Regions from separate parts of the Pantoea sp. X-Soil-YNGN-844 genome, predicted to be linked through region 2. Evidence: predicted binding sites of a transcription regulator. Region 2 holds the regulator's gene; each other region holds the start of a gene.
The links. Region 2 encodes Fur, which represses iron uptake genes when iron is present. Its sites were predicted from a motif close to ATAATAATGAGAACNACTATCAA; they were not measured.
Positions count from the first base shown of each region.

Region 1 (10,421 bases), 660 kb from region 2:
CAGCACTTCGCCCCGAATCTGCGTGGCGAGGTGCCACAGTGTCGGGGTGGTCAGCAGGGAAGGGATTTCCGGGACTGACAGCAGGCGACTGCGCGGCTGCAGCGTTGTGCGCATCGCATCCGTCACCAGTTTATGTTCATGCCGGTCTTTGGCTGACCGCATCAGGCTGTCACCTGAGGCCTGGTCACGCTGTGGATCGCTGTTGCGCGGCGCTGAACCGGCCAGCGGACAGGAGTTGAACTGGCGGCCCTGCTTACGGATCATCAGTTCAGGGCTGGCACCCACCAGCGCGCCGCCATCGGGCAGCGGCAGATGAAAGTGATAGCTGTCAGGGTTCTGCGCCAGGATGCGCTGCATCAGGGCGGCCGTATCGACCGGCTGTTCCGCCACGATCTCCATCAGCCGCGACAGCACCACTTTATCCGGATCGCCGCGCTGCGTGGCCGCCACGGCCTGCGCAACCATATCAGTGAAGGTGTCATGATCCGGCAGCGCCATACGGCGACGAACTTTTGGCAAATCGCTTTCAGCCGATGAGGCGTGGGCTTTCAGATCGTCTCGTTGAAAGGTCTGATACGACTCAGGGATAAACAGTGCAGCGGGCTGATCCACATCGAACGGGATCGCACCCACCAGAATGGGATGGGCTATGCCCTGTTTTCTGGCCGAGGCAAAATGATGCTGCAGTTGTTGTTGAAACTCTCCGGTCAGCTGCTCGCCCTGGTTTACCGGAGCAGTGAGTGTCGTAAAACAGCCCTGAGTCGTCAGGCTTCGCCAGGGAGAAGTAAACAGGAAGCCACGGCAGAGTGCCGGAAAATCCTGCAGCAGGGGATGTTCAAATGCCAGCGATTCCACCATAATTTCACCTATAAATGATAAGATAACTAATAATGATTATCATTTGTATTATGTTGCAGTAACCTACGTCGAATAGCCGAAGGTGTCAATAAATACGCGGTGATCCAGCTGGTTTTGTTGGTTAAATCAGCACAAGTTGTCGTCCGGATTACCTGGGAGATAAAGGATGGAAACAAATGACTAAACAGGCAGTAAGGTCGGCGTTAGCGCTGTTTTTCCTGAGTATCACTCTGTTCAGCGTGACCGCTATTGCACAGACCGGCTGGCCACGAACCCTCGCCGGGGCAAAAGGTCAGGTCACCCTGGCTCAGGCACCGACTCGCATTGTTTCGACCAGTGTCACCCTGACCGGATCGCTGCTGGCGATCGATGCACCGGTAATTGCCAGTGGCGCAACCGCACCCGGCAGCCGGCTGGCTGATGAGCAGGGATTCTTCCGGCAGTGGGGGCGTGTGGCGAAACAGCGTGGCGTAAAGCGGCTCTATATTGGTGAACCCAATGCGGAAGCGATCGCTGCGGAAGCGCCAGACCTGATTGTGGTCAGCGCCACCGGTAATGATTCAGCGATCAAACTGGCCGATCAGCTCTCGGCGATTGCGCCGGTACTGGTCGTTAACTATGACGATAAAAGCTGGCAGCAGCTGGTGACACTGCTGGGTGAGGCGACCGGGCATGAGGCGGATGCTGCTGCGCGGATAAGCGAGTTCGACGCGCGTGAAAAGGCGCTGAAGGCAAAGCTGACCCTGCCTCCGCAGCCGGTTTCTGCAATGGTATGGAACGGAGATGGCCGGGCTGTGAATCTCTGGACGGAGGCATCGGCACAGGGGAAGTTACTGCAGGCGCTGGGCTTCACGCTGGCAACGCCACCGTCGACGCTTCAGTCCGCTCACAGCATGGGACAGCGTAAAGATATTCTTCAGCTGTCAGGCGAAAATCTGGCGGAATGCCTGAATGGACAGACTTATCTGCTATTTGCCGCCGAAGATAACACTGCTGAGCAGGTAATGAGCAATGCTTTCCTGGCGCAGACCCCAGCGGTGCGCGCTAAAGCGGTCTATGCGCTGGGGCTGGATAGCTTTCGTCTCGACTACTACAGTGCCAGTCATTTACTGACGCGGCTGGAAGCGCTGTTCGTGGAATCATGATGTGGCTTCGTCGGGGGCAGGCCGTTGATAGCGTCGCAGGCGGGCCATCAGCAGCCACATGATGAGACCCAGCACGGTGGCTGCCAGGCCACAGAGGGCGGCTGCCTGCTGCGGCAACAGCAGTGAACCTATCGCGCCAATTATTGCTGCACCTATCGCATCGCCGGTGACATTCTGCGCTGTCCAGAGGCTGTTGATCCTGCCAAGCAGCGCATCGGGCGTCAGTGTCTGAATTAGCGCGTACTGCACCAGGCTGCTGATGGCACTGAAATAACCAAAGGCTACGAGGCAGATCAGACTCAGGCTGAACCACGGCATCAGGCTGAACAGAGCCAGTGCGACGAATGCCGCGATGGCACTGACCAGAATCAGGCGGCCCGGCTGTGGCGACTGCGCCAGCCGTCCGCTGGTCAGCGCGCCTGTCGCAGCACCCAACGGCACGGCGGCGTACATCAGCCCCAGCTCCGTCAGACCGACCTGCCAGTGAGGGGCCAGCGCCGGATAGAGCACGCGCACCGCGCTGGCTAACGTCACCAGCGCGCCAGTCAGCGCCGCCATACCTACAATCGGCGTATCGAACAGGAAGCGGACGCCGCTGCTTAGTGCCTTTATGGGATGTTCACGCGGCTGCGGCGGTGGCGCAAGCGGCGGCAACCGCAACAGGGTTAACACCGTCAGCAGCGTGCCGAACGCGGCCAGCCCGTAGTTCCACGCCACACCGCCCTGAGCAATCACCATACCCGCAATCGCGGGTGACAGAATCGCGCCAAAGCGCACCGTCAGCATAGTGATGGCACCCGCCTTCATCAGATTCTCACGCCCGACCAGCGCCGGAGTGGCTGCCAGCAGCGCCGTGACGCCTATCGCGCCGAAAAAGCCATCCCAGAGACCCAGCACAAAGACGGCGATGACCGACGGCGAAGGGAGCAGGGCATTAATGCACAACGCGGCAAAACCCAGACCACAGGTGGAGCGGGCAAACAGGATCAGGCGACGACGTGCATAGCGATCGGCCAGCACGCCGCCGGTCAGCAGGCCGATAAACATACCGGCTCCGGCCAGCGTTACCGCCAGTCCTACCAGCAATGGTGATTGCGTCAGCTGCTGAATCTGAACCGGGACCGCCACCGCCAGCATGCCGAGAGCGACAATCGAGATAAAGCGGGCGATAAACAGGGCGCGAAAGGCGGGATGGGTTCTCAGCAGAGTGAGATCGATAAAATGGGAAGGTTTGTTCATAACGTCGCTTTTTTGCACCCATTTTCCTCATCATTCATTCCGGGAGTCATGGTAACATACAAAAAATAGTTAATAACGATAACAAGTATCATTATCATAAACACTCGCAATTGCGGGCCATGTTGAATTCGTGAAGGTTTAAACGTTATGCGTCAACTCCGTGCAATAGCCGGTTCAGGGATGCTGCTATTGTTGCTTATCGCGCTCAGCCTGATGCTGGGTGCCAGACCTGTCCCCTTTCATGATGTCACACATGCCTTACTCTCCGACTGCAGCCGCATTGATTGCGTGATCGTGCGCGATGCCCGGCTGCCGCGAACCCTGGCGGGACTGCTGGCCGGGATCAGTTTAGGTCTGGCGGGCGCACTGATGCAGAGCCTGACGCGCAATCCACTGGCTGACCCAGGCATTCTTGGTGTGAATGCCGGAGCGGGTTTTGCGGTGGTGCTCGGCATCGCCCTCTCTGGCGCCGATTCTCCTGCGGAATGGCTGGGTTTTGCTTTTACGGGTGCACTGCTGGCGTCGCTGCTGGTGGCCATGACGGGTGCGATCGGCGGCGGCCGCGTCAATCCGCTGCGTCTGACGCTGGCAGGTGTGGCGCTGGGTGCGGTGCTGGAGGGCTTAACGTCTGGCCTGTCGCTGCTTAATCCCGATATTTACGATCATCTGCGTTTCTGGCACAGCGGTTCGCTGGATATCCGCAATTTCGCCATTCTGCGCACTGTCTTTCCGGCGGTCGTAGCCGGGAGCCTGCTGGCGTTGCTGCTGGCACGTTCGCTCAACAGCCTGAGTATGGGCGGAGATATGGCAACCGCGCTGGGCACCCGTGTGATGCGTACTCAACTGGTGGGATTGCTGGCGATTGCACTGCTGAGCGGTGCGGCGACGGCGGCAGTCGGCCCCATCGCCTTTGTCGGATTAATGACACCGCATCTGGCCCGCTGGCTGCTGGGCAACGATCATCGCTGGATGCTGCCGGGAACCCTGGTGATCACTCCCTGTCTGCTGCTGGCGGCTGATATTCTGGGACGGCTGCTGGTGCCGGGTGAACTGCGCGTGTCAATTGTCACGGCCATTCTCGGTGCGCCGATGCTGATTGTGCTGGTACGCCGTAAGCTGGGAAGAGGGCAGATATGACACGGACGATGATCAATGCGCTACTGCTGCTGATGGCCTGCGGGGCGCTGGCTTTTCTGGGCGTCACGCGCGGCACCTTACCGATCTCCGCCAGCCAGTTATGGGCACTTCTCAACGGCGAGGCAGCGCGCAATGTTCAGCTGATTGTACTGGAGTGGCGTCTGCCGCGCGTCATGATGGCGCTGCTGATTGGTGCGGCGCTCGGCGTCAGCGGGGCGATTTTCCAGTCGCTGCTGCGCAACCCGCTGGGCAGTCCCGATATTCTGGGTTTTAACACTGGCGCTTACAGCGGTGTGCTGGTGGCGCTGGTGCTGTTCCAGCAAAACATGGAAGGGATGACGCTGGCGGCGCTGGCAGGCGGGCTGCTTACGGCGGGTGTGGTCTGGCTGTTCAGCTGGCGCAACGGCGTGGAGACCTTCCGGCTGATTATTGTGGGCATCAGCGTGCGGGCACTGCTGATGGCGCTGAACAGCTGGCTGATTATCAGTGCTTCACTGGAGGCGGCACTGAGCGCCGGGCTCTGGAGCGCCGGTTCACTTAACGGCATTACCTGGGCGAAAACCACGGCGGTGATCGCCGTGCTGCTGCTGGCGCTGCTGGCAACAGGCATGCTGGCCCGCCGCATGCGACTGCTGGAGATGGGTGACGACACGGCCTGCGCGCTGGGCGTCCCGGTTGAGCGCAGCCGCGTCATGCTGATGCTGACGGGTGTTATCCTCACCGCCGCCTCGACGGCGCTGGTCGGTCCGATCTCCTTTATTGCGCTGCTGGCACCGCAGATTGCGCGACGTCTCAGTGGTGGTACTAAAGGCGCGCTGCCGCTGGCGGCCTTGTGTGGCGCGCTGCTGTTAATCGCCGCAGATTACGCCGCGCAGCACTTTTTCCTGCCTTATCAGCTGCCGGTTGGCGTAATCACGGTCAGCCTGGGCGGACTCTATCTGATTGCGCTACTGGTGCGGGAGGCACGACGTCAATGAAAGTGACAACACGTTTGCAGGGCGACGCGCTGACGCTGGGCTATGACAAAAAAATCGTGGCGGAGAATCTCTCTGTAGCGATTCCTGACGGTGAGCTGACCGTGATCATCGGTCCCAACGCCTGCGGAAAATCGACGCTGCTGCGTACCTTAAGCCGTCTGGTTTCGCCGCTGCAGGGCGAGGTGCTGCTGGATGGCAATACGATTGCTCACTACGCTACCAAAGAGGTGGCACGCCGGCTGGGGCTGCTGCCGCAAAGCTCGAACGCGCCTGCGGGTATCAGCGTCAGCGAACTGGTGGCGCGCGGGCGTTATCCGCACCAGTCGCTGTTCGGACGCTGGCGACAGGAAGATGAGGCAGCGGTGCAGCAGGCCATGCAGGCCACCGGCGTGGCCGATTTAGCGCAGCAGCAGGTTGATACGCTCTCTGGCGGTCAGCGACAGCGGGTGTGGATTGCGATGGTGCTGGCTCAGCAGACACCGCTATTGCTGCTGGATGAACCGACCACCTGGCTGGATATCGCCCATCAGATTGAACTGCTGGAATTAATGCAGGATCTCAATCAGCAGCATGGACGAACGCTGGTGGTGGTGCTGCACGATCTTAATCAGGCGTGCCGCTACGCCAGCCACCTGATAGCGATGCGCGACGGGAAAATCATTGCCGAAGGGAAACCGGCGGAGATTGTGACGCCGGAACTGATAGAAGCGATCTACGGCCTGCGCTGCATCATCATTAACGATCCGGTGGCCGGTACGCCAATGATTGTGCCGCTGGGCAGTGGCTGACCCGCGCCTTCTCCTGTGAAGAAAGCGCGAGGTCAGGATGGCTCAGGGAATCAGCGCCGCCAGAAACTGCTGCAGTCGTGGGCCAATCTGCTCGAACATGCGCGGTGAGATGATTTCGACGTGCGCACAGTCCAGCGGCCAGACGGTCAGTTCACCGACCCAGGGCGCCCAGGCGCGACGCACATCCTGACCGGGCTGCTGCGTCTGTTGCGCCAGGAATAGCGTGGCGTGTCCCCCGAAGCGGGCACTGCGTGCCGTCGCCAGCAGGCGCACCGAACTGGCGTAGTTGGCTTCAATGGTGGTGAACAGCGCCGCCATCCCTTCACCGGCCTGCTCGCGCTGTGCTGCGATAAACTGCTCGCGCTCACGATTCACCTCTGCCAGCACCGCCGGGTCCAGCACGTTCTCGCCGCGCCGTTCATCCCAATTCTGCGTCTCTGGCGGCCAGGTATCCAGCAGCCCGAGGAAGGCGACCGTTTCACCCTCCGCTTCCAGCCGCGCGGCGATACCCTGTGCCAGCGTGCCGCCCAGTGAATAGCCCAGGAAATAGTAGGGCCCCTCTGGCTGCTGCTGGCGCACCGTCGCCAGATGTGCGTCACACACCGCATCAAGGTGCTGCGCCTGATTCAGCGGGCTGGTAATGTCGGGTGACTGAATACCGAGCAGCGACCAGCGGGCATCCAGATAGCGCTGCAACACGCTGAACTGCCAGGCAAAACCGGAGGCGGGATGGAAGCAGAACAGGGTCGGGCCGTTACTGCGCCGCAGCGGCAAGACCGCCTCAAATCCGGTGCGGGCTGTCTCCGCGGATTCGCTACTGAGCAGGGCGGCCAGCTTTTCTGCCGTAGCTGCCACCATAATCTGGCCCACTGACACCGGCTGATTCAGCGTCCGCCGCAGCTGCGCCGCCAGCCGCATCGCTAGCAGCGAATGGCCACCCAGCGCAAAAAAATCATCCTGTGCGCTGATGGACTCACGTTCCAGCAGCGTGGCGAACGCCTGCGCCAGCGTGGTTTCCAGACCAGGGTGCGGCGCACGACCGGCAGCAGCTGTCCGGGTCTGTGGCAGCGGCAGCGCTTTACGATCCAGCTTGCCGTTGCTGCTGAGCGGTAATGCCGCCAGCTGAACAATCGCCACTGGTACCATATGCGCGGGCAACTGTGTCGCCAGCGTCTGGCGCATGATGTCGGCATCAATCGGGCCATCTGCCACTACATAGCCGACCAGCTGGCGGGCATCACCCTGCTGGTCGCTGCTGCTGCCCAGCACGACCGCATGCGTCACGGCCTGCACAATGCCAGGCAGCGCAGCCATGGCATGATCGATCTCATTCAGCTCGATGCGCTGTCCGCGGATTTTAAGCTGATCGTCGCTGCGACCCAGATACTCCACCGCACCATTCAGCAGCCAGCGCGCCACATCGCCGGTGCGGTACATTCGGGAGCCGTGGCCCCATGGATCTGCCACAAACCGGCTGGCCGTGAGGTCGGGACGATCCAGATAACCCTGTGCCAGCTGCACGCCGGTCAGCCAGAGATCGCCCGCCACGCCAGGCGGCACCGGCTGCAGGCGCGCATCCAGAATCCGTAAGCCGGTGTTCCAGACCGGGAAGCCAATCGGCACGCTGGCACCGTCGACGGCCGCCAGCTCAGGTCCGAAAGCCGGGTAGAAGCTGACATCCACTGCCGCTTCGGTCGGGCCATACAGGTTATGCAAGGGTACCCGGGTCAGCGTCTGCCACTGGCGCGACAGCTCAGCGGGCAGCGCTTCGCCACTGCAGAACACCTGCCGCAGGGTGGTACACCTTGCTATCGCGTTGTCATCCTGCAGCGAGGCAACAAAGGCCGCCAGCATCGAGGGAACAAAATGGGTGGTGGTCACGCGGTAGCGGGCAAACAGCTGCTGCAGGGCTTCCGGGTCGCGGTGGGTATCAGGCGGTGCCATCACCAGCTGTGCGCCAGCGATCAAGGGCCAGAAGAACTCCCACACCGAGACATCAAAGCTGCTCGGCGTTTTCTGCAGCACCACATCATCACCGCCGAGCGGATAACGATCCTGCATCCACAGCAGCCGGTTGACGATTGCCTCATGACTGACCAGCACGCCTTTTGGCCGACCGGTCGAACCAGAGGTATAGATAAGGTAAGCGCCATCATGCGGACGCGGAGCCTGTGTCAGCACGCGATCAACCGGGGTTAACAGCGCGTCGTAAAACAGCGGCGCAACCGGTGAGAGAGCCGCCAGCCGGTCTGCCAGTTCGCGGCAGGTGATCAGCGTTTTCGGCGCGGCATCTTCCAGCATCATCTTCAGCCGATCGTCCGGGTAGCCGGTATCAAGCGGCAGCCAGGTTGCGCCTGTGCTGACAATCGCCTGCAGCGCCAGCGATAAAAAGACCGAGCGCGGCAGCGCCACGGCGACGATGTCACCCCGTGTCACACCCTGCGCAATCAGCTGTTGTCCCAGCGCGGCGACCTGCTGCTGCATCTGCTGATAATTAAGCTGATGCGCCTCATCCGCCAGCGCCACGGCGTGCGGCGTACGCTGCGCCTGCAGCAGCAGCAGGCTGCTTAGCGTCTCTGCAGGCAGCATCACGGCGGTCTGATTGATCGCTGCCAGCTGCTGATGTTCTTCCGGCATCAGCATATCCAGCTCGCCACAGGCGCACGCTGGCCGGACGGCAAGCTGCTGAAGCAGCAGACCAAAGCGGCTGGCATGTTGCTTCAGCACGGTTTCGCTGTAGCGCGCTGCATTAGCCAGTAGTTCCAGCGTCAGGTCGCCCTGTTCGCTGAGGTAGATAGCAATCTCCAGATCGCGAACCGGGCCTGATGCCAGCTGATGAGTGATGCCTTCAATGCCGGCGAAATCGAGCTGATAGTCGAACATCTTCAGGTTAATTACCGGCCCATAGAGCGGAGCACTGTCACCCAATCGCCCCAGATCGCGCTGCACCTGCTCAGCGTCGTAACGCTGATGACGGCGCATTTTTCTGACCTCGCCCGCCAGCTGCGCGGCCAGTGCCGTCAGCGGCTGTGCCGGATCGTAATGGATCGCCATAGGCAATACGTTGATCACCGGACCGGTGGCGCAGAGCGCGGCCGAGCCGATGCGGCGCATAAAGATGAAACCGGCGGCAAAGTCGTTCTGACCGGTGAGGCGAGCCAGCCACAGCGCCACCAGCGCAAAGGCGGTGTCCGCCGCGCTGAGATTCTGCTGCTGAGTATGCGCCAGCAACGCCTGAAAGATGTGTCGCTCCACGGCAAATGTGTGTCGCAGCAGGTTGGTGCTGGCACTTTGCCCCGCCAGCGGCAGCGTGGATAACGAGGCGGGCGCAGGTAAATGCGCCCCTTTTTCCAGCCAGAACTGACGATCGCGCTGCCAGGTCGAAGAGTGCTGATAGCGCTGATACTCGTCGACGACCTCGCTGAACGGGACAAAGGGGCTCGGCTCCGGCGTGTCGCCGTGCTGCCAGGCGCTGTAGAGATGGGCGATGCGGCGGGTCAGGGCGGTGAAGCTGAAACCATCGACCACCAGATGATGGTAGCGCTGATACCAGTACCAGTGATCCTCGCCCAGCCGTAGCAGGCTGTGATGATAGAGCGGCGCACCGCTCAGCACCCGCAGATCGCCGGACATATCCTGCTGAATCAGCGCCCGTGCGGCCGCCGCCGGATCGGCGGCATCGCGCAGATCGATTATTTCAGGCTCGCGAAAATGCTGGGGGGCAGGCCACTGCAGCGGTTCACCCTCCTGCTCGCCAAAAGCCATATTCAGCGTGTCCGCTTCCTGCATGCCGGCAACGATGGCGCGAGACAGCAGCACGCTGTTCAGCGCACCACGCAGTTCAACGAAATGCGCCACGGCGTAGGCATTGGAATAGGGAGATAATTGGTCAGCGATCCAGATACCGGGCTGAGCGGCCACCAGCGGCAATGTGTTTTGCTCTGTCAGCGGGTTCAGAATGGTCTCAGACATTGCGGCTCCCACTATCCTGCGTCATAACCGGACGGACATCGTGCCAATTTTCATTCAGCCAGCTCAGGCAGCGAACCTGTGGTTCGGGCCCATAAACAGGCTGCCATCCTGGCGGAACCGCACAAAAGGCGGGCCATAAGCTGTATTGCTGCTGATCGTTTTTCAGCACCTGACAATCCTGCTGGGGATCGTCGAAAGGATTGCGTTGTTGCATGTTGGTCTCCTGTCCGAAGTCGTCGGGCGCGTTAACGCCGCTCTCCTGCGTATCCTTTTTCTTTTAATGGCGCATGGGCGGCGGGAGTTCA
Region 1 is NZ_AP036007.1:478,445-488,865, forward strand. Features, by position in the region: gene AC6I8C_RS02125 (isochorismate synthase) at 1-858, opposite strand, end outside; gene fepB (Fe2+-enterobactin ABC transporter substrate-binding protein) at 1,035-2,003, shown strand; gene entS (enterobactin transporter EntS) at 1,998-3,242, opposite strand; gene fepD (Fe(3+)-siderophore ABC transporter permease) at 3,390-4,379, shown strand; gene fepG (iron-enterobactin ABC transporter permease) at 4,376-5,356, shown strand; gene AC6I8C_RS02150 (ATP-binding cassette domain-containing protein) at 5,353-6,144, shown strand; gene AC6I8C_RS02155 (enterobactin synthase subunit F) at 6,187-10,116, opposite strand; gene AC6I8C_RS02160 (MbtH family protein) at 10,109-10,330, opposite strand.
Region 1: the regulator Fur is predicted to act here: its motif matches at 3,318-3,340, upstream of fepD (Fe(3+)-siderophore ABC transporter permease).

Region 2 (10,421 bases):
TCGACTATCAGACCCGCCGCCATGATGAGATTTTTGCCGGCATTCGTGCTGTAACCGACGCAGGCGTCTCGTCACGCAGTGAGGCGGCGAAGATTATGCGTACGCTTATCGATGAAGAAGGGGTGATTCAGTTCCTGCTGAAGTCATTTCAGGCGGGCGAGTGGCGCTTCAACGTCCCGGTGCTGTGGGATAACTACACCACGATTTCGGGCTGGCAGCCGGTTCCGGCATGGGATCATCCGGCACTGTTTATTCGCGGCGGCGACTCCAGCTATCTGGACAACCGCTACCGCGATGCGTTGCTGCAGCAGTTCCCGGCCGCGCAGGCACATGTCATTGGAGGCGCGGGACACTGGGTTCATGCAGAGAAACCCGATGCCGTTTTGCGCAGTGTCCGTCGCTTTTTTGCGCTTTAAAAGCAAATAGATGGCGGCAAAGGTTTAGGATTGGCGTCCAGAGTAAGCGTGAAGTATGATGGCGCGCTAAAATTTTGCCGCGCGTCCCTTTTGCTGCGGCAATAGCCAATAATTTATAATCTGCGCGGTGAGTGACTGGCGCCCGCCCCCATTCAGTTTTACTAAGCCATGGCAAAAGAACAGACTGACCGCACGACGCTCGATCTCTTTGCTGATGAGCGCCGCCCTGGTCGACCCAAAACCAGTCCGCTTTCGCGTGATGAACAGCTGCGCATCAACAAGCGCAATCAACTCAAACGTGACAAAGGACGCGGACTTCGTCGTGTCGAACTGAAAATGAACAGTGAAGCCGTCGATGCGCTCAACACGCTGGCAGAACAGCGCAATCTCAGCCGCAGCGAGCTGATTGAACAGATGCTGCTGGCACAGCTCAAACTGGATTAATGCGGGCAAATCGCACGCAGGAGCAAATGTCGGGGCTTTAACCGTTCACCGGTTTTCTCTCGTCTGCTATTATTCGCTGAAATGTGCTGCGGCACACATCTCATTATCAGGATTTAAGAGGTTATTTTACTCATGGCACTCGTAGGCATCTTCTTTGGCAGCGATACCGGCAATACCGAAAACATTGCAAAAATGATCCAGAAACAGCTGGGTACAGAAGTTGCAGAAGTGCATGACATCGCGAAAAGCACAAAAGAAGATCTGGAAGCGTTTGATATCCTGCTGCTGGGCATTCCGACCTGGTACTACGGTGAAGCGCAGTGCGATTGGGATGACTTTTTCCCGACGCTGGAAGAGATCGATTTCAACGGCAAGCTGGTTGCGCTGTTTGGCTGCGGCGATCAGGAAGATTACGCGGAGTACTTCTGTGATGCGATGGGCACGATCCGTGACATCATTGAGCCGCACGGTGCCGTGATTGTCGGACACTGGCCAACCGAAGGTTACCACTTCGAAGCCTCAAAAGGTCTGGCCGATGATACCCACTTCCTGGGTCTGGCCATTGATGAAGATCGCCAGCCTGAACTGACTAACCAGCGCGTAGAGCAATGGGTTAAGCAGATTTCTGATGAACTGCAGCTAAAAGATATCCTCGAAGCCTGATCCTGCCCGACTCAATGTGAGCGCCAGCTCACATTGAGGCAATGGAAATTCCTATAGAAATAATAGCCACATTTTTTTAACTTTCTCCGTTTAATCTGTAGAATACCCGCATCGATCTTCCGCTTATTTCTCTGGCGGCAAGACTAAGCGATGTACCAACAGACATCTGCCAGAATCCTCCCCGGCCCGGTGACCTTTCCCCCACAGCCCGTGATGATTCAGGCACGCCCTCTGGTTTTCATTTCATCGCTTCAGCTCTATAATGAGACGCAAATGAGAATGAGCGCAGATCGACATTCAAGGCGACAAGCCACAAAAGTGAATATAGTGACAGGACAAAATCCGCATGACTGACAACAACACCGCATTAAAGAAGGCTGGCCTGAAAGTGACGCTGCCCAGACTGAAAATTCTGGAAGTGCTTCAGGAACCTGAGTGCCATCACGTCAGTGCGGAAGATTTGTACAAACGCCTGATCGACATCGGCGAAGAGATTGGCCTGGCTACCGTTTACCGTGTTCTGAACCAGTTTGATGACGCTGGTATCGTGACCCGTCATAACTTTGAAGGCGGCAAATCTGTCTTTGAACTGACGCAGCAGCATCACCACGATCATCTTATCTGCCTGGATTGCGGCAAAGTTATTGAGTTCAGCGATGAGTCGATCGAAACGCGTCAGCGTGAAATCGCCACCCGTCATGGCATCAAGCTGACCAACCACAGCCTCTATCTCTATGGACACTGTACGCTGGGCGATTGCCGGGAAGATGAAACCCTGCACGACCAGTAACGCGACCTGAAATAAAAAAACCGGTGAATTCACCGGTTTTTTTTCGTCTGTCCTGGGCTGTTGTATCAGGCGACCAGCGTCTCCTGCAGATAGCGCCAGCGTGGAATGGAGCTGCTGCAATCCAGTATCGCCAGCGAAATACGGCTCTGATTATTGCCATTCATCATCTGCATTTCGCGATACTGCACGGTGATCTCTTTTTCATGATGAGAGAGGATGACGTGCTCGCAGGTGGCAATGCGCATCCCTTCGCGCTGTCCCTGCAGCTGCCGGAAAAGCGCCTCAACCTCGTTCAGATTGCACTCTTTACCCTTTGGGGTGACCATGCGGAATTCAGGATGAAAATAGGACATCAGCAGCTCAAAACTGTCATCAGATCCGGCAGGCTGGTTAAAAATACGTTCAATGAGCTGATGTAAAACGACCACACTGTTTCTGGCTTCCTGGGCGAGAACTGTCATTTTTTTTCCTTCTGTAACCCGCTTTGCAACCTCTGAGAGCGCATAGCCTACCTGAAAGCGGATAATTCACATCCGGAAATTGATTAATTTTTTTAAACTCAGATTTCTCTCACAATGCGGCATTTAATCGGTTGCGGTTAGGTCAGAATAAACGTCGGCAATGAGTAAAATCGGGGCAACAAAAAAGGGCGATAAATCGCCCTTTTGTCATTTTATGAGGTCAGCCTCAAAAAAATTTATTCGCCGGTTTTCGCCCAGGTATCACGAAGACCGACGGTGCGGTTAAATACCAGCTGTGACGGTTTAGAGTAAACGCTGTCGGCACAGAAATAACCTTCACGTTCGAACTGGAACGGAGTGGTCGGTTCTGCATCACGCAGGCCCGGTTCCACAAAGCCCTGTTTGATCGCCAGTGACTCAGGGTTGATCACCGCCAGGAAGTCCTCTGCCGCGCCCGGATTTGGCACACTGAACAGACGATCATACAGGCGAAACTCTGCTGGCTGCGCGTGATCCGCAGACACCCAGTGAATCACCCCTTTGACCTTACGGCCATCGGCAGGATCTTTGCTCAGCGTATCTGTGTCGCTGGTGCAGTAGATGCAGGTGATGTTGCCCGCTTCATCTTTAGCGACGCGCTCAGCACGAATCACATAGGCATTACGCAGGCGGACTTCTTTGCCCAGCACCAGACGCTTATATTGCTTGTTCGCCTCTTCGCGGAAATCGGCACGGTCGATCCAGATCTCACGGCTGAACGGCACTTCACGCGTGCCCATCTCTGGTTTACCCGGATGATTTGGCATGGTGATGATTTCGTTATGGCCTGCTGGCAGATTTTCAATCACCACTTTCAGCGGGTCCAGCACAGCCATGGCACGTGGCGCGTTCTCGTTCAGGTCGTCGCGAATACAGGATTCCAGCGAGGCCATCTCCACGATGTTATCCTGCTTGGTCACGCCAATACGACGGCAGAATTCGCGGATAGAGGCGGCGGTATATCCACGACGACGCAGACCTGAAACGGTCAGCATGCGCGGATCGTCCCAGCCTTCTACGTGCTTCTCAGTCACCAGCTGAGTGAGTTTGCGTTTCGACATCACCGCATACTCCAGATTCAGGCGCGAAAACTCATACTGACGCGGATGAACCGGTATGGTGATGTTATCCAGCACCCAGTCATAAAGTCGACGGTTGTCCTGGAACTCCAGCGTACACAGCGAGTGCGTAATGCCTTCCAGCGCATCGGAGATGCAGTGGGTAAAGTCATACATCGGGTAGATGCACCACTTGTTGCCGGTCTGGTGGTGTTCCGCGAACTTGATGCGGTAAAGCACCGGATCGCGCATCACGATGAAATTAGAGGCCATGTCGATTTTAGCGCGCAGACAGGCCGTGCCCTCGGCAAACTCACCGTTACGCATCTTCTCAAACAGCGCCAGGTTCTCTTCCACGCAGCGGTCGCGATAAGGGCTGTTTTTGCCCGGCTCTTTCAGGGTGCCGCGATATTCGCGAATCTGATCCGGACTCAGCTCATCAACGTAGGCGAGTCCTTTGGAAATCAGCTCGATGGCATAGTCATAAAGCTGATCAAAATAGTTTGATGAGTAACAGACCTCACCGCTCCACTCAAAACCCAGCCACTGGACGTCACGCTTGATGGATTCAACAAATTCCACATCCTCTTTAACCGGATTGGTATCGTCGAAACGCAGGTTGCATTGCCCCTGATAATCCTGGGCGATGCCAAAATTCAGACAGATCGATTTCGCATGACCAATATGCAGATAGCCATTGGGCTCTGGCGGAAAACGGGTATGCACGCTGCTGTGCTTACCGCTCGCCAAATCTTCGTCAATGATCTGACGAATAAAGTTAGTTGGGCGGGCTTCAGCCTCACTCATCTCAAAAATCCTCAATACGAATAACGGGTGATTTGTACCACGAAGTAACGGAGTATGATCCACAAAGCGTCTGAGGGAAACAACCGTTTGTTAAGCCTTTAAAACAAAAAAGGCAGGAATCGCTTCCTGCCTGTGGGGTTCTGTTGCGGGGATTAGCCTTTCACTTCATACAGCGGAGTTTCACCTGCCACCACCTGACCACGGGCCAGTAATGTCAGACCAGCGAAATCATCGCTGTTGCTGACAACCACCGGACTCACCATTGAGCGGGCATTGGCGTTCAGGAATTCAAGGTCCATTTCCAGCACAGGCTGACCGGCGACCACCGTGGCCCCTTCTTCAGCCAGACGGGTAAAGCCTTTACCTTCCAGCGCCACGGTATCCAGTCCCATGTGCACTACAATCTCTACACCATTGTCCGTTTCCAGACAGAAGGCGTGATTGGTGTTGAAGATTTTCACCAGCGTACCGTCAATTGGAGCCACGACCCATTTGTCGCTCGGTTTAATCGCCATACCATCGCCTACCGCTTTGCTGGCAAAGGCTTCATCCGGTACATCATCCAGCGCGACCACTTCGCCCGTTACCGGTGCCAGCAATGTCGCAATAACACGCTTCTCACTGTTCAACACGGCCTGCGGTTTAATGTCAGGTTCCACTGGCGCACTGCTGGTAGCAGCGGCTGCGACCGGGCCTTTGGTCAGCACTTTTTTCATCGCCGAGGCAATACTTTCGGCCTGAGTACCTACGATGATCTGCACGCTCTGCTTATTAAGGCGGATCACCCCGGATGCACCCAGACGCTTCGCAACGCCCTCATTGACCTGAGCCGAATCATTCACGTTAAGACGCAGGCGGGTAATACAGGCATCGATGCTGGTTAAGTTGGCTGAGCCACCCACGGCACCAATATAACGACGCGCCAGCGATTCAGTAGCCGTTTCACCATTGTCAGTTTTATCCACGTTAACGTCATAACCATCGCTTTCATCACCTGCAACAGCCAGCTCACGGCCCGGCGTCATCAGGTTGAATTTTTTGATGGTGAAGCGGAACACCACGTAGTAGATAACGAAGAAGACCAGGCCCTGCGGAATCAGCATGTACCAGTGTGTTGCCAGCGGGTTACGGGTCGACAGCACCATATCCACCAGCCCGGCGCTGAAACCAAATCCGGCAATCCAGTGCATGCTGGCAGCGATAAAGACCGAGATGCCGGTCAGGACGGCGTGGATGAGATACAGCACTGGTGCCACGAACATGAAGGAGAATTCCAGCGGTTCGGTGATACCGGTAAAGAAAGCAGCAAACGCTGCAGCCAGCATGATACTACCGACTTTGACACGGTTCTCTGGACGCGCGCAGTGGTAGATAGCCAGCGCAGCACCCGGCAGACCAAACATCATAATCGGGAAGAAGCCAGCCTGATAACGACCGGTAATGCCCACGGTTGCCGATCCATCTGCCAGTGACTGCGCACCGCCCAGGAATTTAGGAATGTCATTAATGCCGGCAACATCAAACCAGAACACCGAGTTCAGCGCGTGATGCAGGCCGACAGGAATCAGCAGACGGTTGAAGAAGGCGTAGATACCGGCACCAGCAGAGCCGAGCTTCTGGATATGCTCACCAAAGCCCACCAGGCCATTAAAAATAACCGGCCAGATATACATCAGGATGAAAGCGACGAAGATCATCAGGAACGAGACGAGAATCGGCACCAGCCGGCGTCCGCTGAAGAAGGAAAGCGCTTTAGGCAGCTCGACATGGCTGAAGCGGTTGTAAACCTCCGCCGACAGGATACCGACCAGAATACCGACAAACTGGTTGTTGATTTTGCCAAACGCCACAGGCACCTGGTCAACGGGCATCTTCTGTATCATCGCCACCGCGGCCGGTGAGCAGAGCGTGGTAACAACCAGGAAGCCGACAAAGCCAGTCAGGGCAGCGGCACCATCTTTATCTTTTGACATGCCATACGCGACACCAATCGCAAACAGCACTGACATGTTTTCGATGATAGCGGCACCGGATTTGATCAGCAACGCAGCGAGCGCATTACCTGCACCCCAGCTGTCCGGATCGATCCAGTAACCAACCCCCATTAATATTGCTGCTGCTGGCAGGGTTGCTACCGGCACCATCAGTGCGCGCCCCACCTTCTGTAAATAACCTAACATATCCCCTTCCCCCTATGAGCCTGACTTGTCGCTTTGCGCCGCTTAATGTTGTTATGTCAGCTGCAAAGATCGTTAATACACTTCATATCACGCTGCGAAGTGTAATGATAAATTAATTCGCCTCGCAAATTAAAACCCTGGTAAATGTGATTTTTATCACTAAAAAACATCATGTCACACGGCAACATCTGGCTATCATTACAAACTTATTTTATGATCCGAAATATTGAATTACGCTCCGCCCGTAGCGAGAATAGACAATCTGCTCAGGCTGATGACTAACGCAACGGTTTAGCGATCCCCTTTCTAATTTCTAATGAGGTGAAACATGAGACTGATTCCTTTAGCGACGCCAACCCAGGTGGGTAAATGGGCCGCCCGACATATTGTTAACCGCATCAATGCGTTTAACCCGACGGCGGACAGACCTTTTGTTCTGGGTCTGCCAACCGGCGGCACGCCACTGGAGGCGTACAAACACCTGATTGATATGCACAAAGCGGGCCAGGTCAGTTTTAGACATGTCGTGACCTTCAATATGGATGAATATGTCGGTCTGCCAAAAGAGCATCCTGAAAGCTATCACAGCTTTATGTATCGCAACTTCTTCGATCACGTTGATATTCAACCGGAAAATATCAACCTGTTGAATGGTAATGCGCCCGATATTGACGCAGAATGTCGTCAGTACGAAGAGAAAATTCGTGCACTGGGTAAAATTCACCTGTTTATGGGCGGTGTCGGCAACGACGGTCATATCGCTTTTAATGAACCGGCGTCTTCACTGGCTTCCCGTACCCGCATTAAAACCCTGACCCATGATACCCGCGTGGCGAACTCGCGCTTCTTTAACGGTGACGTGGATCAGGTGCCTAAGTATGCGCTGACGGTCGGTGTCGGCACCCTGCTGGATGCAGAAGAAGTGATGATTCTGGTTACCGGCCATGTCAAAGCGCAGGCACTGCAGGCGGCGGTTGAGGGCAACGTGAATCATATGTGGACCATCAGCTGCCTGCAGCTGCATGCGAAATCAGTTGTGGTCTGTGATGAGCCAGCCACCATGGAACTGAAAGTGAAAACCGTGAAATATTTCCGCGAAATGGAAGCGGAAAATATGAAAGGCGTGTAACAGAATAGTGTCTTGCCCTGCTGTTACGCTGAGTGACAGCAGGCCAGGACGGGAGAAAAGAGATGTACGCATTAGTAAACGCTCGAATCTACAGTGGCCATGAGGTTCTGGATAATCACGCCGTCGTGGTGGCTGACGGGCTTATTACGCGCGTCTGCCCACGTGAATCGCTGTCGGCCGATATTGAGCAGCGGGATATGGCAGGTGCGATTATTGCGCCGGGCTTTATCGATCTCCAGCTCAATGGCTGCGGTGGCGTTCAGTTCAATGACAGCCTTGATGCGCTCAGCGTTGAAACGCTGGAAACGATGCAGCGCGCCAATGAAAAGTCTGGCTGCACCAGTTTTTTACCGACGCTGATCACCAGCAGCGACGCGCTGATGAAGCGGGCGATTGAAACCATGCGCGCTTACCTGCAGAAACATCAACATCAGGCGCTGGGTCTGCATCTGGAAGGCCCGTGGCTGAGTAAGGCGAAAAAAGGCACCCACGATCCGGCGCTGATTCGCCTGCCGGATGCTGCGATGGTTCAGTATCTCTGTGAGAACGCCGACGTCATCACCAAAGTCACCCTGGCACCAGAAAACGCCGGCAGCGACGTAATTCGTCAGTTGACCGACGCCGGAATCATTGTCTCAGCGGGTCACTCGAATGCGACCTATGAAGAGGCGAAAGCGGGCTTTTCTGCGGGCGTGAGTTTCGCGACCCACCTCTACAATGCTATGCCGACCTTTGCCGGACGTGAACCCGGGCTTATCGGTGCGCTGTTTGATTCGCCTGATGTATACTGCGGCATTATTGCGGATGGTTTACATGTACATTACGCTAATGTGCGCAATGCAAAACGCATTAAAGGCGACAAACTGGTGCTGGTAACCGATGCCACCGCACCGGCTGGCGCTGACATCAGCGAGTTTATTTTTGCTGGCAAAACAATCTATTATCGTGACGGCCTCTGTGTTGACGAAAACGGCACACTCAGTGGTTCAGCCCTGACGATGATAGAAGCAGTACAAAACAGCGTCGAGCATGTCGGTATCGCACTGGACGAAGCGTTACGCATGGCATCACTCTACCCGGCAAGGGCGATGGGCGTGGAAAAACAGTTGGGCTCGATCGAAGCAGGAAAAATCGCGAACCTGACTGTGTTTACGCGCGACTTTAAAATCATTAAGACGTTAGTCAACGGAGACGACGTCCTGAGCGAGTAAGCACTGAATGACCACTGGCGGCCAGTCACAAATAGGAAATGTCGATCTTGTTAAGCAACTTAATAGCGCAGCGGTTTACCGGCTGATTGATCAACAGGGGCCGATATCGCGCATTCAGATTGCCGAACTCAGCCAGCTCGCCCCCGCCAGCGTCACCAAAATTACCCGCCAGTTGATTGAGCGCGGCCTGATCAAAGAGGTAGACCAGCAGGCGTCTACCGGTGGTCGCCGCGCTATCTCGATTATCACTGAAACCCGCCACTTCCATACCATCGGGGTTCGCCTCGGCCGCAACGATGCTACTCTGACCCTGTTCGACCTTAGCGGTAAATCGCTGGCGCAGGAGGATTATGCGCTGCCGGAACGCACCCAGGAGACGCTGGAACATGCGCTTTTTAACGCCATCAGCGGTTTCATCGAGCAGCACCAGCGTAAAATACGCGAGCTGATTGCGATTTCCGTCATCCTGCCGGGCCTGGTTGACCCGATTAACGGCGTGATCCGTTATATGCCGCACATCTCTGTCAGCCACTGGCCGCTGGTCGCCAGCCTGAAAAAACGGTTCAACGTCACCAGCTTTGTGGGGCACGACATTCGCAGTCTGGCGCTGGCCGAGCACTATTTCGGTGCAAGCCGCGACTGTGCTGACTCAATCCTGGTGCGCTTACACCGCGGCACCGGTGCCGGCATTATTGCTAACGGCCATATTTTCCTCGGCAGCAACGGCAACGTCGGCGAAATCGGCCATATCCAGGTTGACCCGCTTGGCGAGCGCTGTCACTGCGGTAACTTTGGCTGCCTTGAAACCATTGCCGCTAACGGCGCCATTGAGAATCGTGTGCGGCATCTGCTGAATCAGGGCTACCCCAGTGTACTGACGCTGGAGGCGTGCCAGATGTCCCACATCTGCAAAGCGGCCAATCAGGGTGATGCGCTGGCCTGCGAAGTGGTCGAACAGGTGGGCCGGTATCTGGGCAAAGCGATTGCCATCGCGATTAACCTGTTTAATCCACAAAAAGTGGTGCTGGCGGGCGAGATTACGGAAGCAGAAAAAGTGCTGCTGCCCGCGATTGAAGGCTGCATCAACACCCAGGCATTAGAGGCCTTTCGTAAAAATCTGCCGGTGGTGCGTTCTACCCTGGATCACCGTTCTGCGATTGGCGCGTTTGCGCTGGCTAAACGTGCCATGCTTAACGGCATTCTGCTGCAACATCTTCTGGAAG
Region 2 is NZ_AP036007.1:1,139,399-1,149,819, reverse strand. Features, by position in the region: gene ybfF (esterase) at 1-416, shown strand, start outside; gene ybfE (LexA regulated protein) at 585-860, shown strand; gene fldA (flavodoxin FldA) at 993-1,523, shown strand; gene fur (ferric iron uptake transcriptional regulator) at 1,870-2,313, shown strand; gene AC6I8C_RS05215 (hypothetical protein) at 2,379-2,774, opposite strand; gene glnS (glutamine--tRNA ligase) at 3,011-4,678, opposite strand; gene nagE (N-acetylglucosamine-specific PTS transporter subunit IIBC) at 4,831-6,858, opposite strand; gene nagB (glucosamine-6-phosphate deaminase) at 7,187-7,987, shown strand; gene nagA (N-acetylglucosamine-6-phosphate deacetylase) at 8,050-9,198, shown strand; gene nagC (DNA-binding transcriptional regulator NagC) at 9,206-10,421, shown strand, end outside.

Region 3 (10,421 bases), 500 kb from region 2:
AATCAGGGCATCTATTTTGTCCCGGCGCTCTCCGGCTTGGGCGCGCCCTGGTGGGATCTGCAGGCGCGCGGCATGGTATGCGGACTGACGGACGCCGCCACGCCCGACGTACTGGCGCGTGTCGCGCTGGAGTCGATCGTCTGGCAAATCGCCGACGTCTTTTTTGCGATGGAGCAGGCCAGCGGCCAGCAGCTCCCGGCCCTCTGTGTGGATGGCAGCGCCACCGAAAACAGCTGGCTGATGCAGTTACAGGCGGATGTGTTACAGCGGCCGCTGCAGCGGGTGCCGACCGCCGAAGTTTCCGCACTGGGCGCGGCGCTGCTGGCGGGCAAAGTACTGGGATGGTGGCAGCAGGGCAGTGATATGCAGGCGCTGCAGGGCGGCAGCGTCATTATGCCGCGTGAAGAGCACGCGCAGCGTATGCAGGAAAACTATAAAGGCTGGATCGACGCCGTTGCACGCTGTCGCTATCAGCCACATTAATCCTTTCCCGGCGTCCCAACGGCCCCAGCTTCCATGCCCGTCTTCCCAAAGGCGGGCATGGATTTAGCGCGCCATTCTGCGTACTTCGCCATCGTCACTTTCCACGGAAACCAGATCCACCGGCGGCAGATTACCCCCGCTGAACTCAACCTGACGAATCGGGAAGGCGAAGCGGATGTTACGCTCTTCAAGAGCCGCCATGAGCTGCAGGTTAATCTCCTGCTGAATATCCATGTACTTGTTGTAATCCGCATCCAGCACAAAATAGACCACTTCAAAGGTCAGCTTTGAGTCCTCAAAAGCCAGGAAGTGGGCGCGGTCAAAACGGGTGGTCTCAACGCCCTGGATAATCTCTTTCACCAGCGGGCTGATCTGGCGCACCTGCTCAGAAGGCGTGGCATAGCTGATGCCAAACTTAAACACGATGCGGCGCTGCTGCATACGCTTGTAGTTGTGGATGGTCTGCTGCAACAGAATGGTGTTTGAGCAGACGATCTGCTCACCACTCAGGCTGCGCAGCCGGGTGGTTTTCAGGCCGATATGTTCAATGGAACCGGCTATATCACCAAAGACAATAAAATCGCCATGCTCGAACGGCTTATCGAAGCCTATCGCTAGCGACGCAAACACATCGCTCAGCACGGTCTGAATCGCCAGCGCAATCGCGATCCCCCCGACGCCCAGGCTGGCGACCAGTGCGGTAATATTGATGCCCATGTTCGACAGAATAGCCAGGAACATCATGATCCAGACCACGACCCGCAGCAGAATCCCGAGGATCACCGTCGTCACAGGGTTACGCACATGCAGCGGGTCGCGCAGCAGGCTTTTCAGCCAGAGCCGGATGCCGCAGTCGATCCACAGCGCGAGCTGTACGATCAGCGCCAGGAACCAGCCGTGTGCGATGGTCACGCTCCAGGATTCGGGCAGGTCCACAAACTTCAGGGCAATCAGCAGTGAAAAGATCAGCAGCAGGGTCTGGCTGGTGCTGCGCAGTATCTCCACCAGAATCGCGGTCGCGCGGACATGACGATGTTCGCTGTAAAGCGCAATCCGGTTGGAGATAAAGCGAATCAGGGTACGTAATACCCAGTAAATCACCAGCGTAGAAACCACCACGATGGCGCTGTTGAGCCAGAGTTCCTGATTAAAAAAGAGGGAGTGAAAACGACGTGAAGAGAGCCAGTTTTCCATTGGGGAAGATCTCCTTGCTGGTTTCCGGTTTAAAAGAAAACAAGCAAGAAGCATAGCCTGGATGCGGCCCACCTGTGTGGCGCATCCATAAAGCGGTTACTGGAAACGGGTTGATTTATCGCGAGCCAGACGCTCAAGGGCAAAAATAATCTGCTGAAGTTGCCGCTCCTGCGCCGGGTTCAGCGTGGCAAAACGAAAGCTCAGTCGGGGGGTAATGCGGGTTTCATTCTTGCGGGTCACCACGCAACGCTCGCCAATGTGCAGCAGCTTCACCGGCACGTCAAAAATGCCATACTCGCCCAGCTCGACCCGGAACGAATTGAAGCTGTCGCCGTTCTGTAACCCTTCCGGCAGCGGTTCATCCACCAGCACGCCGATGCCGCCCAGTGACAGATCCTGTAACCGCAGGCGTGTTTTACTGCCATCCGGCCACAGGGTATGACACCAGAACTGCGGCTCCAGCGGCGCGCAGACGCGGAAAAACTCACGTCGCTGAATCTGCCACAGCAGCTCCGGCAACGGCGCGCTGAAGGCGGGCAATCCTTCAAACTCCACCCTCTCCAGTGAGGCAAGGCTGAACTCTACCTTCGCGCCATAGGTTTCAGCGGTAATGCTGAGATCGTCGCTGGTCAGGGCATACTCGTTATCCAGATTATTACTGCCCAGGTCAAACAGCAGGCGATCTTCATCGGCAGCCAGCATCCGGCTGATAAACTGCCCGCGCGCGAAGCGCACCAGTAGCGGCGTCTGCAGGCGCAGCAGATCTTTCATTACGCCCAGAACCGCCAGCGTGCCACGTTTTAAATATTGTTCCTGGTCGGCTTCTTTCACGTCCTGCTCCGCAAGGGGTTACTGTATTTATGCTGTTTTTTTGCCTCATCCCGGTTATCGGCGCGGTAAAAAAAAGCTTTAGCCGGTGAATTCTTAAAAAATAGTGTGACCCGTGAGGCGTTTTTCAAAAAGCTGGCTATAATTATCGCGGTAAACCGCTTGATAAATCAGGCGTTCACGCTTTAATCATAAAAAGGAAGGAGCAACAGATGGGTATTATTTCCTGGATCGTCTTTGGCTTAATCGCGGGTATTCTGGCGAAGTGGATTATGCCGGGTAAAGACGGTGGCGGTTTCATTCTGACTATCGTTCTGGGTATTATCGGTGCCGTAGTGGGTGGCTGGATCAGTACGCTGTTTGGCTTCGGCCGCGTCGATGGGTTTAACTTCGGAAGCTTTGTGGTCGCTGTTATCGGTGCCATCGTGGTGCTGTTCGTATACCGCAAAGTACGCAGTTAACCGTAACGGTTTCAACAGAAAAGGGGACGAAGCGATTCGTCCCCTTTTTTTATCTTTTACTTTTAATCAGAAATCGTAACCAACGGTCGCCATCACGCTGCGTTCCGCACCCCAGTAGCAGTAGCCCGTGCCGTAGCAGCCCGCCACATAAGTACGATCGGTCAGGTTGTTGGCGTTGACCTGAACCCAGGCCCCTTTCAGGCTGCTGTTCCAGACGCCAAGATCGGCCCGCACTGACGCATCAAACAGCGTCACGGACGGCACACGTGTGGTGTTTGCATTGTCCGCCCACTGTTTGCCAATGTAACGCACGCCTGCACCCGCACTCAGACCGTAATCAAACTGATAGTGACCCCAGAGCGCCGCCATGCTGTTGGGAGTAACGTATGGCGTATGTCCGCTGTTGCCATCCACCGAATCTTTAAAGCGCAGATGATTCAGCGTATAGCTCGCCACGGTGCTCAGACGCGGGGTGAGCTGATTACGTGCTTCCAGTTCGATACCCTGTGAGTGAACTTTGCCCGATGGCGAATAGGTCGCTGTCAGCACGTTGCGGTTCGCCACATCTTTCTGCGTCAGGTCATAGACCGCCACGCTATAGAGATCGCGGGTGCCATTGGGCTGATATTTCACCCCGGCTTCATACTGCTCGGCGGTGGTCGGCTTCAGCAGATTATTGTTGGGATCGGTGAGCGCGGTCGGAGTAATCGCCTGGCTCCAGCTCACGTAAGGTGAGATACCGTTGTCGAAGGCATAGAGTAGTGCTGCGCGTCCGCTGATGTGATCATCCTGACGGCGATCGCTGCCGCTGTTATTGGCGACGATGCGATCGTAACGGCCGGAGAGATCCAGATGCCAGCGATCCAGCTTCATCTCATCCTGCAGATAGAGGCCGGTCTGGTAGTAGCGACGGGTTTTATCCGCCCAGGTGTAATCCGGCATGTCGCCCACCTGTTCGCCGGTCAGGGCATTGAGCTGGTTAGCCGAACCGCCCGCCGCGCTGATCTCATTTTTATAGCGATGATACTCGGCACCCAGCGTGACGCGGTGCTCCAGCTCACCCGTGGCAAACTCCGCCTGTAAACGGTTATCAGTGGACCAGGCGGAGAGCGACGAACGCTCGCCAGAGTAGTAGCGGTTCAGCAGATCGGGATTCACGCTGTCCCAGCCAATCTGATAGACCTGATCGAGATCGACATTGGAGTGGCTGTAGCTGCCGGTTGAGGAGAATGACCAGACGTCGTTAAAGCGATGGGCGAAGTCGAAGCTGTAGATCTGCTCGCGACGCTTGAACTGATCGAGGTCGCTATTGCCCTCATAAAAGCCATTGCTCAGCTTATAGCCGTTGTGTTCGGTGAGGCTGCCGTCGCCCGGTACGGAACCGTGGTAACCGCCTGAAGGATCTTTCTGCAGATAGGCTTTCAGGATCAGATAGGTATCTTCATCCGGCTGCCACATCAGTTGCGGCATCAGCGCATATTTCTCTTCGCGGGTGTGATCGTACTGCGTATCGCTGTTGCGGGTCACGCCGGTCAGGCGAAATGCCCACTGGTCGTTGATCGCATTGGTATAGTCAAACATCGTGCCGGTGGTGGCATTACTGCCTGCCTGCAGCTGGATGTGACCCTCTTCGCTGAACTGCGGACGTTTGGTCACCATATTGACCAGGCCGCCTGGCACCGTCTGACCATAAAGGGCAGAAGAGGGGCCTTTGATGACGTCGATGCGCTCAAGGAAGGCGTTATCGACCTGCAATACGTTGAAACTGCCGCCGTCGCTCATCACCCGCATGCCGTCGAGGAAGGTGTTATCGACATCGCCGCCGTGGAAACCGCGCAGCGCAATGGTGTCGTAACGGGTCGCGGCACCGCCAAAGTTGGTGAAGACACCGGAGCTGTAGCCGAGTGCCTGGTTCAGGGTCAGCGCGCCCTGATCCTGCATCTGCTGGCGGGTGACCACGGATATCGACTGCGGCGTGGTGATCAGCGAACGATCGCTTTTGGTTGCGCCCTGGCTGGTCGTCGCCAGATAGCCCTGGGTCGGTGAAGTCGAGTCTTCCTGCGGTTGTGCAGTCACCACCATATCGGCAGCGAAACTCAGAGCAGGCGCGGTCAGCGCCAGGGTGCAGAGGCGAATATACCCTCTCAGCGACAGTGACAGTTTCATCGGAGTTCCTTTCATAGCAAAAATTAAGGCAGGTGAGTAAAGTTGTTAATAGGTAATCTCATTATCATAATGAGAATTATTACCTTTTGTAAATTGGCTGCAATTTTGCCTGTTGACGTAAGAAGGTCAAGTAAAATTCGCTGAAAAGGCGTGCGGATACCTCCGGTGAGGCCAGAGGTATCCAAAGAGGGTTAAGGTTGTGAGGCTGACGCCGGCGGAATATCGTGGGCGCTGTTACAGGTCTTCTCTTTCGGGCAATACTTATCGAGCAGTTTCAGCGTGACGCCGTTGGTCCAGCCAAAGCCGTCCTGCAGCGGATACTCACCGCCGCCACCGCCGCCGAGATTTTTGCCGTCGACGACATATTTCTCCACCAGCTTATGCTCACGGTCATAGGTTGTCTGGACGTTTTGCAGGAAGCGTAAGCCTACCTCTTTCGCCAGTTTTGGCTGGTTGTAATGCTCCAGGCCTTCCACGGCAACCCACTGCAGCGGTGCCCAGCCATTTGGTGCATCCCACTGCTGGCCGTTGTTCACGGTAGTGGTCACCAGACCGCCGGGTTTGAGCAGCTGCTTTTCAACTGCGCTGGCAGTGCTTTCAGCCTGCTTATCACTGGCGACCTGCAGATAGAGCGGGAACAGCGCGGCAGCCGTCAGCTGCGGATGAACCTGCTTTTTCTGCCAGTCATAGTCGGCATACCAGTTCTGTTTACTGTCCCACAGATAGCGGTTGATCGCCGCCTGGCGCTTCTCCGCGCGATCGGCGTACTGCTTCGCCAGATCGCTCTGCTTGTTCATCTGGTAGCCTTTTGACAGGGTCTGCTCCAGATGGAACAGCAGGCTGTTCAGGTCAACCGGCGCCAATTGGGTGGTACGGATCGTCGACAGGTTGTGCGCGTCGGTAAACCAGCGTGAGCTGAAATCCCAGCCCGATGCGGCACCGGAACGCAGATCGCGATAGAGTTCAGCTTTATTGCGCTGCGGTGCTTTCTGCGCGGTGGCAATATCATCCATCCAGGATTCGGTGCGTGGTACATCGCGCGCATCCCAGTAGCGGTTGAGCAGGGTGCCATCTGCCAGCTTAATCACCCGCTTGCTGGCTGCGCCCGCCGCGACGTTATCGCTGTCGGCCATCCAGTAGTCATACTCTTTCTGCAGCTGCGGCAGGTAGTGGGTATAAGCTTTGCCGTCATCGTGCGTCGCCAGCAGGTCGACCATCAGGCTGAAGAACGGCGGCTGTGAACGGCTCAGGTAGTAGCTGCGGTTGCCGTTGGGGATGTGGCCATAACGGTCAAGCAGCGAGGCGAAGTTATCCGTCATATCCTGGACTTTATCCCAGTGTCCGCTCTCGGCCAGCCCCAGCATGGTGAAGTAGCTGTCCCAGTAATAGACTTCGCGGAAACGCCCGCCCGGCACCACATAGGGCTTAGGCAACGGCAGCAGCGAGTCATACTGACCGGCGCTGCTGGTGGTGCGCGTCAGCACCGGCCACAGGCCATCAATGTGCTCACGCAGGTTTTGTCCGGCGGGCGGCACATATTTGTCGCCCGCATCGGGCAGGGTAAAGTTAGCGTCAACAAAACGTTTGAGATCGAAATTGCGCTGTTTCTTCTGCATCTGCCAGTCGGCAAGAATCGAAGCGGGATCAAATTTCGGCACCGCATCGGCAAAGGTCTTCTGATCGGGATAGAACTTCGCCTGCTGCACGGCATTAAACAGCGGCCCTAAACGAACATCCGGCGGCTGCGGCTGATTATTCAGCATGCGGCTGTTGTCGTCGGCATGGGCGGTGAAAGCAGGTACGCTCAGCAGCAACGTGAGCAGAAAGGGCGCATAACGCTGACGCCGTGAGTCGGCGTTTACCTCAATTTTTGTCATCGGTTTTTCTCCTTGTCCGAAATGCGGCCGCGCGTAACGCATTGACCACAGGACCAACTTTAGACCTTATCTGCCCACTTCACCCTGAAGCGAGCCGGAAATGTGAAGCCACGGGAATTATTTTTATGGAAAAAACCGCTTTTTCACGCGGGTTTTTTCTTGCTCTCACCTCACTTTTCCCCGACGCTGAAAGAAAAAAAGGAGAGCAGGATGGAGATCATCTGGTATCACCCGTCGCAGTCTGCAGCGGCATGGATTAACGGTTTACAACAGCGTCTGCCACATGCGCGCGTGCGTGCCTGGCAGCCAGGCGACAACGGACCAGCAGATTATGCGCTGGTCCGTTCACCCCCCGCAGAGATGCTGCAGGGGCGTGCCACACTGCGCGGCGTCTTTGCGCTGGGTGCAGGCGTTGACGAGATTCTGAAACAGCTGCAGCAGCACCCTGAGATGCTGCCCGACAGCGTGCCGCTCTACCGGCTGGAAGATACCGGGATGGCGCGCCAGATGCAGGAATATGCCGTCCATAGCGTACTGAACTGGTTCCGTCGTTTTGACGACTACCGTCTTCAGCAGCAGCAACAGTGCTGGCAGCCGCTGCCTGCTTACCCGCGTGAAAGCTTTACCGTCGGGATTCTGGGCGCGGGCGTGCTGGGACAGAGCGTGGCGGAGAGCCTGAAGCACTGGGGGTTCCCGTTACGCGTCTGGAGCCGCTCACCCAAAGAAATCGACGGCGTGACCAGCTTTGCCGGACGCGATGCCTTGTCCGCCTTCCTGCAGGAGACGCGTGTGGTGATCAACCTGCTGCCGAGCACGCACGAGACGATCAATCTCATCGACCAGCACTTTTTACAGCAGCTGCCGCACGGCGCGTTCTTCCTCAACATCGCGCGTGGCGCACAGGTGGTGGAAGCGGATCTGCTGGCCGCGCTCAATAGCGGTCAGCTGAAAGCGGCGGCGCTGGATGTGTTTCAGGTTGAACCGCTGCCCGAAGCGCATCCGCTCTGGTCACATCCGCGCGTCACGATCACGCCTCATAATGCGGCGGTAACCTTGATCGACGAAGCTATCGATTACATCGCCCGCGCCATCACCCAGGATCAGGCAGGCGAGCCGCCGCAGGGCAGAGTTGACCGTCAGCGCGGCTATTAATGAACCGGCCCCGGCAGGGGCACTCAGCAGGAGAAGAGGATGTATCCGGTAGATCTGCATATGCACACCATCGCCAGCACGCATGCTTATAGCACGCTGCACGACTACGTGACCCAGGCGAAACAAACCGGCATGAAGCTGTTTGCCATTACCGACCACGGCCCCGACATGGCTGATGCGCCGCACTACTGGCACTTTATTAATATGCGGGTCTGGCCGCGCGTGATCGATGGCGTGGGGATTCTGCGCGGTATCGAAGCCAACATTAAAAACCAGCAGGGTGAGATCGACTGTTCCGGCCCGATGCTCGATGCGCTGGATTTAATCGTCGCCGGTTTTCACGAGCCGGTTTATGCGCCGCGCGACAGAAAGCATCACACAGACGCGATGATCGCTGTCATGGCGGGCGGGCTGGTTCATATCATCAGCCATCCGGGCAACCCGAAATTCCCGGTCGATATCCCGGCGATTGCCGAGGCCGCAGCGCACTACGACGTGGCGCTGGAGCTGAACAACTCCTCATTTACCCACTCGCGTCCGGGTAGTGAACCTAACTGCCGCGCTATCGCCGCTGCCGTGCGTGATGCGGGTGGACGGCTGGCATTCGGCTCCGATTCCCACACCGCGTTTACGCTGGGCCATTTCGATCACTGCCTGCGGATTGCCCGTGAGGTGGATTTTCCTGAGGATCGGGTGTTAAATGTCACGCCGCGTCGCCTGCTCGACTTTCTGGAAATGCGTAGCGGCAAACATATTGCTGAACTGGCTGACTTTTAATTTATTTTGCCTCAAGGAAATCTGACTCATGAATGAGTTTTCCATTCTGTGCCGTGTGATCGGCTCACTGTTTAATCGTCAGCCGCAGGACCCGCTGCTGGTGCCGCTGTTCACGCTGCTGCGTGAAGGTAAACTGCAGTCGCAGTGGCCGCTGGAGCAGGATGAGCTGCTGACGCGCCTGCAGCAAAACAGCGATCCGCAGGCGCTGGCCGCCGATTACAATGCGCTGTTTGTCGGCAGCGACTGTAATGTGCCGCCTTACGCCTCACAGTGGCCGGAAGGCAAAACGGAGCCGGAAGTGCGTGCGTTCCTGACCTCACGCGGCATGCCGCTGAGCGATGCGCCTGCTGACCATTTTGGTGTGCTGCTGCTGGCCGCGTCATGGCTGGAAGATCAGTCAGCGGAAGATGAGAGCGCGGCGCAGCTGGCGCTGTTTGAGGAGTTCCTGCTGCCGTGGTGCGGAACGTTCCTGGGCAAAGTGGAAGCGCATGCAACCACGGCGTTCTATCGCACGCTGGCGATGCTGAGCCGGGAAGCGATTCAGGCGATGTACAACGAACTGCTCGAGAGCAGCGAAGAAGCGCCAGACGCCTGATTTACCACCTCGCCGGGTGTGAACCCGGCGCATAGCCTGGTGTTGCGCAAAGCTGCGGGGTGCCGGGTAGCCATGCGGCTGCCCTGAGCCTGACCCCAAGCCCCCATGGCGTTAACTCGTAACAGGGCAGGTTATCCTTAACCTGCGGCGTAATGCCGGAACCCGCGCACTGCCCGGTGGGATGTTGCTGCAACAGCCACGCGGTGCGTGCCAGTGACAGCCGCACCTGGCTGCCAACTCCTTGCGTCACGCGTCGCCGCAATCCCTCCAGCACCGCCGCCGCCAGCAGATAGCCGGTGGCATGGTCCAGCGCCTGTACCGGCAGCGGAACCGGTTTGTCGCTCTGCTGCCACTGCATGCCGCGTTCAGCAATGCCGCATCCCATCTGCACCAGACTGTCAAAACCCCGGCGGTTGCGCCACGGCCCCTGCCAGCCCCAGGCATTCAGACCGGCATCAACCAGACCGGGCGAGAGTGACTGAAGCGTCTCCGCATCAAACCCCAGCCGTTCCAGCGCATCCGCCCGGTAGCCATGCACCAGCACGTCCGCCTCACGTAGCAGGCGGATAAACTGATCGCGATCGGCGGGCTGCGTCAGGTCGAGCACCGCACGACGTTTGCCGCAGCTCATCTCCTCATCCAGCGTCGGCTCCTGCCAGCCTGGCGGATCGATGCGCAGCACACTGGCCCCCAGGCTGGCCAGAAACCGCGTGGCGACCGGCCCGGCAATAATCCATGTCAGATCCAGTACCCTGATACCCAGTAATGGGCGCGCTTCGGCCAGCGGCCACGCCGGAGCTGGTGCCGCGAGTGTTGTTTTCCAGCTAAACAGCGGCTCATGCTGCACGGCCTGGCCCTGGGGATGCAGCTGCCAGGCGGCGGCGCTGC
Region 3 is NZ_AP036007.1:1,639,944-1,650,364, forward strand. Features, by position in the region: gene AC6I8C_RS07645 (FGGY family carbohydrate kinase) at 1-483, shown strand, start outside; gene AC6I8C_RS07650 (mechanosensitive ion channel family protein) at 547-1,677, opposite strand; gene AC6I8C_RS07655 (flagellar brake protein) at 1,774-2,508, opposite strand; gene AC6I8C_RS07660 (GlsB/YeaQ/YmgE family stress response membrane protein) at 2,718-2,966, shown strand; gene AC6I8C_RS07665 (TonB-dependent siderophore receptor) at 3,033-5,132, opposite strand; gene treA (alpha,alpha-trehalase TreA) at 5,324-7,009, opposite strand; gene ghrA (glyoxylate/hydroxypyruvate reductase GhrA) at 7,220-8,161, shown strand; gene AC6I8C_RS07680 (phosphatase) at 8,201-8,938, shown strand; gene AC6I8C_RS07685 (TorD/DmsD family molecular chaperone) at 8,967-9,533, shown strand; gene AC6I8C_RS07690 (CoA transferase) at 9,535-10,421, opposite strand, start outside.
Region 3: the regulator Fur is predicted to act here: its motif matches at 5,178-5,200, upstream of AC6I8C_RS07665 (TonB-dependent siderophore receptor).